3 regions of the Gemmobacter sp. 24YEA27 genome follow, and region 3 is predicted to be linked to each of the others. Evidence: riboswitches for the same ligand, from Rfam matches in the RefSeq annotation. Region 3 holds a riboswitch; each other region holds the start of a gene.
The links. A riboswitch is a leader RNA that binds a small molecule or an ion and turns the genes downstream of it on or off. The one in region 3 is predicted to bind cobalamin.
Positions count from the first base shown of each region.

Region 1 (4,606 bases), on a different contig from region 3:
GCGTATTCGCCACTTCCTCCGGCGTCTCAACCCGTTCAGAAGCCACATCAATGGCCCCAACCATCACTTTCTTGCCCCGGATCAGTTCAATCAGATCCATCGGCACATGCGAATTATGGCATTCAAGCGAAATCATATCAATGCTTGACGCCTGCAGCTTCGGGAAGATCTTTTCATATTGACGCCATTCGGTGCCGAGGGTCTTTTTCCAGTCCGTATTGGCCTTGATGCCGTAGCCATAGCAGATATGAACGGCGGTCTGGCATTTCAGGTCCTCAACCGCCCGTTCCAGTGTGGCAATCCCCCAGTCATTGACCTCGTCGAAAAACACATTGAAGGCGGGCTCGTCAAACTGGATGATATCGACGCCTGCGGCTTCCAGTTCACGCGCCTCCTGATTCAGGATCGCAGCAAACTCCCAGGCAAGCTTTTCCCGGCTTTTGTAATGCGCATCATAGAGCGTGTCGATCATGGTCATCGGGCCGGGCAGCGCCCATTTGATCGGCTGTTTCGTCTGCCGCCGCAGGAATTTTGCATCCTCGACAAAGACCGGTCTACGGCGCGCCACGGCACCGGTGACGGTCGGCACGCTGGCATCATAACGATCCCGGATTCTGACGGTTTCTCGTTTCTGAAAGTCAACGCCTTCAAGATGTTCGATGAAAGTCGTGACGAAATGCTGACGGGTCTGTTCCCCGTCGCTGACAATGTCGATGCCGGATTGCTGCTGATCGTCCAGCGCGAGGCGCAACGCATCCTGCCTGCCTTCGGCAAGCGTTGCCCCCTCAAGTTTCCAGGGCGACCAGAGTTTCTCGGGCTCGGCCAGCCAGGACGGTTTGGGAAGGCTGCCGGCAGTGGCAGTGGGGAGAAGTTTATTCATAGTGGGGACCTTTTATATTCTGTCAAAGCGCGAAACTGGCTGACCATTGCGAAAGCCTGGCCTGATGCGGCCTGATAAAATGCTCTTCCGCGAATTTGGCCTGTTCCAGCGCCAGACGGCTGCGCTCTTCGCGGTCATAGACAATCCGCGTCAGAGAATAATCCTGATGTTTCAGGCTTGGGCGATAGCAGCTGCCTGCGGCGGCATTGGCGTTGTAGATTTCCGGACGATAGATCTTCTGGAATGTCTCCATCGTACTGATGGCGCTGATCATTTCCAGATTTGTATAATCATCAAGAAGATCCCCCATGAAATAAAATGCCAGGGGGGCAACGGCGCCCGGCGGCATGAAACAGCGAACCGTCATACCCATTTTTGCGAAATACCTGTCAGTCAGAGATGCTTCATCCTGCCTGTATTCAGCACCAAGAATAGGATGGGTGATATCGGTTCTGATATAGGTTCTGTTGCTTGATACGCTGAGACATATCACCGGTGTCTTTCTGAAATTTCGGCGATAGACCTCAGATTTCACGAAACTCCTGAACAGATTTCCATGCAGGTCGCCAAAATCCTCCGGCACGGCAAAGCCGGCTTTCCCTTTGTTATATTCCGGGAGCGCTATACTGAAATCATAATCCCGCACATAAGACGAGAAATTATTCCCCGCAGATCCATCAATGATCTTACGGTTTTTGTGATCAAGGATGTTTGTCTTCAGAATCTCAATAATCGGAAACACACCCGCAGTTTCTGCACTCCCCATAGCCATATCGACGGATATAATCTCGACCCCAACGGAATACCGGTCACCTTTTGGGTTGTCCCATCCCGCCAGAGAATTGAATCTGTTGGTGATCATCGCCAGAGTGTTTCGTAAATTCTCCCGGCGGTGTGCCCCTCTGGCGAGATTGGCAAAATTGGTGGTGATGCGCGTATTATCGGCCGGAATGTAATCCTCGTCGAAGCCAATCTTCGTAACTCTGAAAGTGAAACCTTCTGTCATTGTGACATGCCTTCTGAGCGGCCTGAAAAGACAGGCCGGAAAACCACAGACACTCCGCGACGGATGTCGCGAAGCCGGCCCCGGGCGACTGATGTCACACGGGCCTTTGCAGTCACCTTTGCGGAACGGCCGCTCCCGACACGCCCACCGCGGCCGGAACAGGTGATCAATCCAGGCAGGTTTCCTGACTTGCGGGTCGTAACCTTGTCCGGCCTTCCCGGCGCAGAATGCGCGCCAGTGGCATTTCGGACGGGCTCGCCGCTCACAGTTGCGGGGGCAGCTCCGGATTTGGCATTGGCCTTACCAGATTCCCTTTTAACCGGGGCTTCCCCCGGCACCTGAATCAATCGATAAAATCCTTTGCGGGCCCGGAAATGTCAACGATTTCAGAAGCAGATTATATTCATGAAATTCATGAGCGAAACCGGCAGTGTAAGAAATCAGGTGCAGACGAAATTTTTTTTAAAACACCCCTAGGTCATGTTGACAAATGGCGGAGCCAGAGCCTGATGCAGGCGACGTCGACGAAGCCCAGGAAGCTTTCTGCGGTTTTGTCGTAGCGGGTTGCAAGGCGGCGGCTGTTTTTCAGCTTGTTGAAGCAGCGCTCGACCATGTTGCGCAGGGTATAGATGGTCATGTCGACAGCCTTGCGCACCCTTCGGTTCTTTCGCATCGGTATCATGGGCAGGGCGTTGCGGCTCTCGATGTCTTCCCGAATTTTATCAGAGTCATAGCCCCTGTCGGCGACCAGAACTGTCGGTTGGGGCAGATTGTCAGCCATCACCAGATCATAGCCGGTGTAGTCGGAATCCTGCCCCGGCGTGATCTCGGTCCTCATCGGGAGGCCTGCGCCGTTGACGCGGAGATGGATCTTGGTCGAGAAGTGGAAGGTGGTCCAGAAAACGATCCAGTGGATCGTTTTCCCACCGGACGCTCTCGAACGGCCAGGAGCCTCTTGTCAGCAGTCCCCCTTTTGCGCCCGCCGCATGATGATGAGCGCGGATCACAGTGCTGTCGACCATCTGGAGCTTGTCTGGCGTGTCAATCGGCGCGCAAAACTGACCCCCTATCGGCGTCCAATTTTGCCCCCCCTATGCTGCGTCGAGATCAGGGCCTGAGTCGACGGAACTGATCACAGAGTGGAGGCGGGTCAGGCCCTGATCGGGGTCAAGTGCGGTTTTTGAAGCGCCATGACTCGTTGCCGGTCTCAATGATCTCGCAGTGATGGGTCAGACGGTCCAGGAGTGCCGTGGTCATTTTGGCGTCACCGAAGACAGTTGGCCATTCACCGAAGGCAAGGTTGGTGGTGACGATGATCGATGTGCGTTCATAAAGGCGGCTGATCAGGTGAAAGAGCAGCTGCCCGCCTGATTGCGCGAAGGGCAGGCGCAGCGCGGTGTGAGTCAGTAGAAGTGGCGGCGGGGTCGGGTCGCGTCGTCGGGCGAGAATGTTGATGACGACAGGCGCGGAATGGACACCCTGATCCACGGCTTCGACGGCTTGCAGCCCGTCATCGGGCACGCAGCTCAGGATCTGGACCATCTGCCGGTCGCCATCATCGCTGCCCTTCAGCTTGCGCCGGATCGCGGCCATGGCGGGTGGAAGCACCCAGTCCTTGAAAGGAGCCCCATTACGCAATGCGCCAGGTTTGCGTGCCAGAACAGGCACATAGTGCCATGGATCATAAACCGTCTGGCCCCACCCAAAGGCGCGGGCATGTTCTCCGACCACCACGCCATCCTGCCGAATGACAATCCGCTCGGCATAGGCATGCACCTCGACGGGACGTCCGACGGCCGTAGCCAGGACCGAGTATTTGTTGTTGTCGAACCGCACCGTGCAGGTCTTCGAGACGGAAGCAGGCACGCTGTGGAAGCCGTCGAAGCGGCCAACGTAAGGAACGAGGTGGGGGCGCTCAGCCTCGAACATCTCCCAGATCGTCTTGTCGGCATCTTCCACATGGCGATGCGCCTTGGCATAGGCCACGCACTTGTCCAGCAGCCAGGCGTTCAGCTCGTCGAGGCTCTTCACCCGCAGCCGCGGTGTAAAGAACCGCTCCCGCACCAGCCCGACCTGGTTCTCGACCTGACCCTTCTCCCAGCCTGAAGCCGGGGTGCAGGCGACGGGTTGGACAAGGTAGTGGCTGCACATCTGCAGGAAGCGGCGGTTGTATTGACGCTCCTTGCCGGTGAAGACAGCTTCGACAGCCGTCTTCATGTTGTCATAGATGCCACGGGCGCAGGTGCCCCTGAAGAAGCCGAACCCGCGGTCATGCGCGTCGAACACCATCTCTTGGCTCTCGCGCATGTAGGCGCGGGCGAACATCATCCGGCTGTGGCAAAGTCGGACATGCGCCACCTTGATCGTCACCGTGACGCCAGAGATCACCACGATCTCATGGCTCCAGTCGAACTGGTAAGCCTCGCCCGGTGCATAGTAGAGCGGCACATAGGCTTCTGCCGTCACCGCCCCCCGGTTCTGCGACCAGTTCCTGGCGAACCGGCGCACGGCATCATAGCCACCCTGGTATCCGAACCCACGCAGTTCCTCGAAGATGCGGATCAACGTCAGCCGTTCCCGCGCGGGCTTGTTCGCATTGGACGACAGAAACTGTTCGAGCTGCCCCTGCCAGGGACCAATCCGCGGCATCGGCTGACGCTCACGCTCGTAACTGAAGTCCGTCTCATCCGTCCGCAGGATCTTGCGCACTGTGTTCCGTG
Region 1 covers NZ_JASJPW010000006.1:99,751-104,356, forward strand. The annotation lists gene QNO18_RS23535 (methionine synthase) at 1-880, opposite strand, end outside; gene QNO18_RS23540 (DUF1852 domain-containing protein) at 903-1,886, opposite strand; cobalamin riboswitch at 2,043-2,243, opposite strand; partial or broken gene QNO18_RS23545 (IS5 family transposase) at 2,365-2,923, opposite strand; gene istA (IS21 family transposase) at 3,054-4,606, opposite strand, start outside.
Region 1: linked by a shared signal. The riboswitch ahead of QNO18_RS23540 (DUF1852 domain-containing protein) and the one ahead of QNO18_RS15695 (TonB-dependent receptor) in region 3 are both predicted to bind cobalamin.

Region 2 (4,606 bases), on a different contig from region 3:
GTTCTGGCATCCGATGAACCGCTGAGCTTCTGGGGCGGTGTCGATCCCGCGACGTCAAAGGTGATTGACGCGCATCACCCGCTGCATGGCGAGACGCTTGCCGGGCGGGTGCTGGTGATGCCCGGGACGCGGGGCTCCTGTACCGGGTCAGGGGTGCTGCTGGACATGGCGCTGAACGGACTTGCGCCTGCGGCGCTGGTGTTTCGCGAGCCGGAAGATGTTGTGACGCTGGGCGCGATGATTGCCGCCGAGATGTTCGGCGTGGCGCTGCCTGTCCTGCGGCTGGAGCGCGCGGCATTCGACACCGTCTCGCGTCTGGAGGAGGTGGCCGTCATTCCAGGGGCCATCGAGGCCCCGGGAATGACCCTGCCGGTCGCCTCTGCCGCGGGATCGGCGCTGGCCCTGACGGCGGCAGATCTGGCGATGCTGTCGGGCGCGGAAGGCGAGGCCGTGTCGCAGGCGATGCGCATCCTTGTTGCAATGGCGGCAAACCAGGGGGCGAGCCGGCTGATTGATGTGACCCAGGGCCATATCGACGGCTGCATCTATGCGAGCCCCGCCAATCTGACCTTCGCGGCAAAGATGGCGGATATGGGGGCACTGGTGCGGGTGCCTACGACGATGAACGCGATTTCGGTCGACCGCGAGAACTGGCGTGCCCAGGGGGTGCCGGATCTGTTCGGCGCCCCGGCGCAGCGGCTTGCCGATGCCTATGTGGCGATGGGCTGCCGGCCGAGTTTCACCTGCGCACCCTATCTGCTGGAGAGCGCTCCGGCCGAAGGCGAAGCCATTGGCTGGTCGGAAAGCAATGCGGTGATCTTTGCCAATTCCGTGCTGGGCGCGCGGACGGCGAAACACCCGGATTTCCTGGACCTTTTCATCGCGATGACCGGGCGTGCGCCACTGGCCGGCGTCTGTCTGGACGAGAACCGGGCGGCGCAGCGCATCATTGACGTGGCGGCGATTCCTGACACGGATGATCTCTTCTGGCCTTTGCTGGGCTGGCTTGCGGGCCGCGCCTCGCCGGACCGGATCCCCTTGCTCAGAGGTGTGGGCGCGGCATCCCGCGAGCAGTTACAGGCACTGTGCGCGGCCTTTGGCACCACCTCGGCTGCACCGATGCTGCATGTCGAAGGGGTCACGCCCGAGGCGCATCTTATCGCACCCGATGCCGACAATGTCCGGATCACACGCAGCGATTTCGCCCGCGCCTGGGATGAGCTGAACCAGGGCGGCGAAGCGATCGACCTTGTCGCCATCGGCAGCCCTCATGCCTCGCGCGAAGAATGCCGTGCTTTCGCGAAAGCGCTGAACGGTGGGCGGGTGCAGGTTCCGACCATCATCACCGCCGGGCGCCAGATCATTGCCGATCTGGCGGGCGAGGGCACGCTCGCAACCCTCGAAGCCGCCAGTGTGCAGGTGTTGCCTGACCTCTGCTGGTGCTCGATCTCCGAGCCGGTCTTCCCGCCCGCGACCCGCACGCTGATGACCAATTCCGGCAAATATGCCCATTACGGGCCGGGGCTTTCGGGCCGGCAGATCCGCTTTGACAGTCTTGAGACCTGCGCCCGCGCTGCCCTCACCGGCCATGCTGCCAAAACCCTTCCCCCCTGGCTTTCCTGAGGCCCGATATGCGCTCGATCAAGACCATCCATGTGATTTCCGCCCATGCCGAGGGCGAGGTGGGCGATGTCATCGTGGGTGGGGTCCGCCCGCCGCCGGGTGACACGATCTGGGCCCAGTCGCGCTGGATCGCCGAAGATCAGACGCTCAGGAATTTCGTACTGAACGAGCCGCGCGGCGGCGTCTTCCGCCATGTGAACCTGCTCGTGCCGCCAAAAGACCCGCGCGCCGATGCCGCCTTTATCATCATGGAGCCCGAGGATACGCCACCGATGTCCGGCTCCAATTCGATCTGTGTCTCGACGGTCTTGCTTGATGGCGGCATCATCCCGATGGTCGAGCCGGAAACGCGCATGGTGCTGGAGGCGCCGGGCGGTCTGGTCCATGTCCGCGCCGAATGCCGCAATGGCAAGGCGGAACGGATCTTTGTCGAAAACCTGCCCTCTTTCGCCGAACGGCTGGATGCAAAGCTTGAAGTCGAGGGCATTGGCACATTGACGGTCGATACCGCCTGGGGCGGCGACAGTTTCGTCTTTGTCGATGCCAAAGCGCTCGGCTTCAGCCTGACCCCCGACGAGGCGCATGATATTGCAAAGCTCGGGGTGAAAATCTCGGATGCCGGGACGGAACAGCTCGGTTTCCGTCACCCGACAAACCCGGACTGGAGGCATTACTCCTTCTGCCTTTTCGCGGGCGAGGTCACGCGCGAGGGCAATGACCTGCGCGCCGGTGCCGCCGTGGCGATCCGGCCCGGCAAGGTTGACCGCTCGCCCACCGGGACCGCGCTTTCCGCGCGGATGGCGGTGCTGCATGCGCGTGGCCAGATGTCTGAGGCCGACCGTCTGACCACCGTCTCGCTGATCGGGTCGGAGTTTCAGGGCCGCATCCTCGGCACCACCGATCTGGCGGGCACGGCGGCGATCCGGCCGGAAATCTCGGGGCGTGGCTGGGTCACCGGCATCCATCAGCATATGCTCGACCCATCTGACCCCTGGCCCGGCGGGTATCGGCTGTCGGACACCTGGGGCGCGCGCTGATCCGCATAACGCGATGCTTTGCCATTGAAGCGGGACGGGTTTGCCCATACTCAGGGCAGGTCGGTTTCCGCAAGGAATTGAAAGGGAATCCGTCATCCGCCTTTACAGGGGGATGAACCGGAACTGCCCCCGCAACTGTAGGCGGCGAGGGTCCGCGCGACAATGCCACTGTGGGAGAGCCCATGGGAAGGCTGCGCAGACCCAGTGACCCGCCAGTCAGGAGACCTGCCGACTCCTGTAACCAACTTGACCCGGACGGGGCGTCCGGGGAGGCGAGATATGATTTTGACCCGCAGATGCGCCACCGCATCCCGTGCCGCCAGCCTGCGCCAACCGCGCCGGGCCAGCTTTGTGCGTCGCGGTTTTCACGCTCTCCATCCGCTCCATCCCCCATCCCTCACGGAGATCCCGGATGCGATATTTCCCCAATACCCGTTTCTCACTGGCCGTCTCACTGGCCGCGCTCTGCTTTGGCATGCCTGCTTTGGCCGAGACCGGCTATCCGCTCAAGCTGCAGAATTGCGGGCTTGAGCTGAGCTTTGACAAGGCGCCGGAAAGCGCTGTGACGGTCGGCCAGGCGACGAGCGAGATCCTTTACACGCTGGGGCTTGGCGACAAGGTCGCGGGCACTTCGGTCTGGTTCACCGAAGTCCTGCCGGAGTTCAGAGAGCTGAACGACGGCATCGAACGGCTGGCCGATAATGACCCTTCATTCGAAAGCGTCGTCGCCAAACGCCCGGGGATCGTGACCGTGCAATATGAATGGCATGTCGGCCCGCAAGGCATCGTCGCAACGCGCGAGCAATTCGCCGATCTCGGCATTCCGGCCTATGTCCTGCCGTCCGACTGCATCGGGAAGGACAATACCGCAGGCTCGGACGGCACCCGGCTGGAACCCTATACGATGGCGGGGATCTATCTCGGCATCGAAGAGCTGGCGACGATTTTCAACATCACCGACAAGGGCACAGAGGTGGTCGCTGACCTGAAAGCGCGCGAGGCGGCGGCGGTCGCGGCGGCGAAGGCGCTTGATCTGAAAGAGGCCTCGGCGGTGTTCTGGTTCTCGTCGGCCGAGATGGATATCGACCCCTATGTTGCCGGAAACGGCGGTGCTCCGGCCTGGATGATGGCGTCTCTGGGGCTGAAGAATGTGGTCGAAAGCCCCGAGGAATGGCCGGTCGTGTCCTGGGAAACCATCGCGCGGGCCAATCCCGATGTGATCGTGATCGCCCGCATGGATCGCCGCCGGTTCGAGGCGGATGATCATGAAAAGAAACTGGAATTCCTGAAGTCCGATCCGGTGGTAAGCCAGATGGAGGCGGTGAAGAATGGTCGCATCGTGATCATCGACGCCCATGCAATGGACCCGTCGATCCGCAATATCGCGGCGCTGGAAGAGCTGGCGGCGGCGCTGCCGGCCTTTGATCTGAAATGATCTGCCAGAGATGAAACGCCCGGTCACCCCTGTTGCGCTAGCCGCCCATGTCGCTTTGCGCGCCATGGCGGGGGTGGCTATCCTGGCGATCGCCGTTCTGACGGGGGTGATCCTTGGCGAGACGCCGCTGCCCTGGTCGACAGTCTGGGCGGCCCTGGCGAATAATCTCTGGAATGCCGGGCTGCTGGTTGACCCGATCGATCAGGGCATCATCTGGGCCTATCGGGTGCCACGCACCCTGGTCGCTGCCGGATGCGGCGCGGGGCTGGCGCTGGCAGGTGTAGTGTTGCAGGCGCTGGTCAGAAACGCGCTGGCCGATCCTTATCTGCTGGGCGTCTCGGCGGGGGCATCCACCGGGGCGGTGGCGGTGACGATCATGGGCGTCGGCGCCGGGGCCATCGGGATCTCGGGCGGGGCCTTTCTGGGGGCGGCTTTAGCCTTTGGGCTTGTTGCGGCCCTGGCCCGCGCGGCGGGCGGCGGCCCTGCACAGATGGTGCTTGCGGGCATTGCC
Region 2 covers NZ_JASJPW010000002.1:450,594-455,199, forward strand. The annotation lists gene QNO18_RS19700 (aconitase X) at 1-1,623, shown strand, start outside; gene QNO18_RS19705 (proline racemase family protein) at 1,632-2,660, shown strand; cobalamin riboswitch at 2,705-2,908, shown strand; gene QNO18_RS19710 (ABC transporter substrate-binding protein) at 3,136-4,095, shown strand; gene QNO18_RS19715 (iron ABC transporter permease) at 4,106-4,606, shown strand, end outside.
Region 2: linked by a shared signal. The riboswitch ahead of QNO18_RS19710 (ABC transporter substrate-binding protein) and the one ahead of QNO18_RS15695 (TonB-dependent receptor) in region 3 are both predicted to bind cobalamin.

Region 3 (4,606 bases):
CAAGCCTGCATCCAGCCGGAAGCCGGTCTGATCCTGATCCTGGTCGATGGCGACGAATTCGCCGACCGATACCGTATCGGTCACCGGATCCCATTCATAGGTTTCAGCATTGCGGAAGCTGCGGTCAGAGCCGATGCGGTAAAGCACTGCCGACACGCGGACCGCGTCCGACGGCGCCCATTCGGTTTTCAGCTGCAGCCAGTGATCGGTGAAGTCGGTCTTCGCGTCTTCAACATTGTAGTTCAGCGCCTCGGTCCCCGCGACGAGGATCCCGTTGCGCAAAGGCGTGCCATAATAGGCCATCGGCTCGCGCTTTGCGTAATCGGCGGACAGGGTGAAGGTCAGATCAGGCGTCGCCTTCCAGCTCAGCGCGGCGGTCACGGCGCCGAGACTGTCATCCGCACCGTCGATCCAGCCGTCAGATCCATCCGCGATCACCGCGACGCGGTAGGAAAGCGTGTCCGAGAGCGAGCCGCCACTGTCGGCGCCAAAGCGCAGCCTGCCATCTGACCCCGCAAGCGCGGTCAGCAAATGGCGCGGCGCACCGTCAAACGGGCGTTTGGGCATCGCATTGACGAAACCGCCAATCGCGCCATGGCCATGGATCACCGAGCCGCCGCCTTTCAGGACCTCGAATTCCTCGATCAGCCAGCTGTCGACCGGGAAAGAGATATTGCCGCGCCCGGGAAACTGCCTGGTGCCGTCAAACAGCATCATCACCGAGCTCGTGCCCTGAAAGCCGCGCGCGGCGAAGGCATTGTCATAACCCGGTGCAGCGATCGAGGTGACCCCGGTTGCGGTCTGCGATACGGCGGAGGCGATCGAATGAAGACCGCGTTCGGCCATGGTTTCGGTGCCGATCACCTCGACGGCAGCAGGGATGTCGCGGATTTTTTCGCCCAGCCGGCTGGCGGTGGGCGCGGTGGCGTCAAGCCCCTGGCCTGCGTCGTCATCGACCGGCAGCCAGATGGTGCCAAGGCCGATGGTGGTCTCTTCTGCCAGCGCCGGCGCAGCGGCGATGGGGGTGAGAGCGGTAAGTGTCAGCAAAAGCCGCACAGATGTGCGGCGGGAAATGGACGGCATGAATTTTACCCCGAAAGGCGTTTTGCACGTCACTGCAGACTGCAAGGAACCGACGGGCAATCACCCGCATGTCATCCTTGCCATCAGGAACCCCCGCCCGATGCGCCTGCCCGTGAATATGGCCGACGGCAGGTCTCCTGGCTCGCGGGTCAGTGGGTTTCGCGCCTTCCCAGGGTCCATGAACCCCAGTGGCATATCGCGAAACCCTCGCCGCTCACAGTTGCGGGGGCAGCCGCAGATCGGGCGGATGCCCTGCTGCGTTCCCTCTTTCCTCCCTCGCGGGAACCGTCGCCTCTGCGCTACCCGCCGGGGTGGTGGTCTGTCAACGCCCGTTATCACGGGCGCGTTATAAGGGGGCATCCGGGACCCCTTGTGAGGAGCCTGTCCTGAGGGGCGGGGCGGGCGGTTGCCGTTCGGCCCCCGTCTTCATTTCTTTGCAGAAATTTCCCCAAAGCCCCGTGGTTTACCCCATGGTCTTTTGCGCGCGGGCGGATGTAACCTCTGCCCGCGCGCGCCGGGCCATGACCGGGATCCTGCGCAGGAAGGACATAGCCATGCAGACCCCGCCTTTCGTCATTTCGATCCAGAGCCAGGTCGTGTTCGGCCATGTCGGCAATTCGGCGGCGCTGTTTCCGCTTTGCGCGGCCGGGCTGGAGGTGGCGGCGATCCCGACGGTGGTGTTCTCGAATACCCCCGATTACCCGAGCCTGCGCGGTCGCGCGCTGCCCGAGGATTTTTTCGCCGATCTGCTTCTGGGCGCGATGGAGCGTGGGTTGCCCGAACGGGCCGATTACATCGTGACGGGCTATATCGGTTCGGCCGCGATCGCGCATCTGGCGGCGGAATTCATCGCAAAAGCGCGCGAGATCAACCCGCGACTGGTCTATCTCTGCGACCCTGTGATCGGCGATGCCGGCCCGGGGCGCTATGTGCCCGAAGCGGTGGTGGCGGTGATCCGCGACGAATTGCTGCCGCTGGCCGATCTGACCACGCCGAACCCGTTTGAGCTGTCGCTGTTGTCGGGGCAGAAGATTACGCGGCCTGAAGATCTGGCGCTGGCGCGGGCGGGGCTGAACCTGAGGCCTGGTGCGCGGGTAATTGCGACCGGATGCGTGCTGGAAGACAGCCCCGAGGGCTGTCTTGAAAGCGTTGTGATCACGCCGGACGGCGTGAGCCGTCACCCCGCGCCGCATTTGCCGCTGGCGCTGTCGGGGACCGGGGATCTGTTCGCGGCGCTGATCATTGCCGGGCTGGGGCGCGGTCGTTCCCTGGCCGATGCCGTTGTTTTTGCGCAAAAGCTCACCGGGATTGCGATGGGGGAGGCGGCGGCGCTCGGACGGCAGGAGGTCATGCTGAGCAGCGCGGAATTTCTGGCGGGCCTGGCAGAGCTGGCGGCGATCCGCCGCTGACCTCGGGTACCGGGCCCGTCCGCGCTGTTCTGCCTGTGGGGATGTGGCATCGGTTTCCGCCAGCTGTCTTCCTGACCAGGGCGCAGGGGCCGCCAGCAGGTCTCCTGCACAGACAGGTGCGGCGCTGCCTGGTCTGAGGATGCGAGGGCGAGGTCTGGTGCCCGGTTTTGGCAAGGCGCTGGACGCGGGCTCTTCCGTCCGCGCCATATCACCGGGGCGCCGCAGGATGGCGGCAAGAGGTGGCGTCACACAGAGGAATGGCTGAGCGTTACGACATTGCGGCCCAGGGTTTTCGACCGCAAAAGCGCGCCATCGGCCGCATCCACCATGGCAGTGATATCCTCGGAAGGCGCCATCGGGCCGCCGCCGGTTTTCACGCCGATGGAAACCGTCACGCTGAGCGTGACCCCATTGCCGCCATCGACCGGCGTGGCGCCGACCACGCAGCGCAGCCGTTCGGCAATGCGCTGCGCCTCGGCGGCGGTGGTTTCGGGCAGGGCGATCAGAAACTCCTCACCCCCGATCCGCGCCAGCATATCATCGATCCGCAGATTGTCGCGCAGGCGGCGGACCACTTCGACCAGGACAGTGTCGCCGGTGGTGTGGCCATAACAATCATTGACGGATTTGAACCGGTCGAGGTCGATTACCAGCACCGCGAATTCGCTGCCCTCGACCGCCGCCTGTTCGGCGATGCCTGCCAGGCGCGGGAAAGCATAGCGGCGGTTATAGGCACCGGTCAGCGGGTCGATGATCGCAAGCCGCAGCCCGGCCTCGATCGAGCTCCGCTCGGCATCGGCCTGTTGCTTGCGCCGCAAAAGCAGGCGGATGCGCAGATCCAGCTCTTCGGCGCTGACAGAAGGGTCGATCACGTCATGGGCGCCCATATCGAAGGCGAGCGCGGCGGTGTCACTGGTTTCCGGCGCCAGGATGCAGAACATGCTGTGGCGGAAATGCGAAATGCCGGAAAGCTGGGTCATCAGCCGCAGACCGCCGCCATGGGTGCCGGTATCGGCCTCGATCAGGAAGACATGGGTATGGGCCGCCTGTTCGCCATAGCTCGCCACTTCCGCAGGGGCATGTACGCGCGCATGGTCACGCAGCCTCGGGTCCAGCTGTTGTTTCCAGGCCTGCGCGGTCTCGGGCCGGGCGGCGATCAGGCCGACGGGGCCGACCGGCAGAAAGCTGCCCTTGCGGTCTGCGAGGCCCAGCATCTCGGGGATCTCGCACCCCCAGGCGCGTGACATCATCTGGCTTTCCTCGCGCTGGCGCAGCAGATTGCGGATCCGCGCCAGCAGGACCGACATATCGGGCGGCTTGACCATCACGTCATCTGCGCCCGCCCGCAGCGCGGCCAGCCGGCGCTCTGGCGTGTCTGGCGCGATGAGGGCAATCACCGGCAGGTTGCGGGTGCGCGGATCGCTGCGCAGCGCGGTGATCACCTGCGGGCCGGGCATATCGGGCAGGTCACAATCGATTACGATCAGATCGGGACGTTCGCGCCGTGCTGCGCGCAGACAGGAAGTGGCATCCGCCGTCAGCAGGGGCCGGAAAAAGCCATCGCTCAGCCGGACCTGGAAGATGACCCGGTTTGCCGGGATAGAGTCCGCGATCAGGATACGGCGTGGCATATCAGGCTTCCCTGCTGGAAGGTCGGTCGGAACGGGGCGCGGCGGACAATTACGGGGATTATCGGCCGATTGGGGGGGGCGGGACGGAAAGTCAGATTGCAGGATCTTCGGTTGGTCGCATGCAGGAAAGACAGCGCGGTTTTATCTGTCAGGATTTTGTTATGCAGATGGTTAACAAATCCTTTCAAATCGCTTCGATCCCGCTCACCTTTTGGCGATAAATCCTGGAATCTGTGGGTAAAGCTCTGGATAACAGCAAGGGCCAGGTCCGAGGTCGGGTTCACGATTAGAAAAATCTTCTCCCGGAGGGGGCTCGGTCGGCACTTTCCCCCAAGATCGCGCGTGGCTTCCCTGCCTTTTTTCGCGACCCACCCCGGCTCAGCCGGGACATGCGGCATTGCCGGCCGCCGATGGCTGTGGGATGGATGAAGCCTCGGACGTGCGCGATGACAGCAGGAGAACCCCCCGATGACGCAGCAGGAA
Region 3 covers NZ_JASJPW010000001.1:3,154,353-3,158,958, reverse strand. The annotation lists gene QNO18_RS15695 (TonB-dependent receptor) at 1-1,083, opposite strand, end outside; cobalamin riboswitch at 1,193-1,388, opposite strand; gene pdxY (pyridoxal kinase) at 1,638-2,492, shown strand; gene QNO18_RS15685 (diguanylate cyclase) at 2,738-4,123, opposite strand; gene QNO18_RS15680 (DUF3572 family protein) at 4,592-4,606, shown strand, end outside.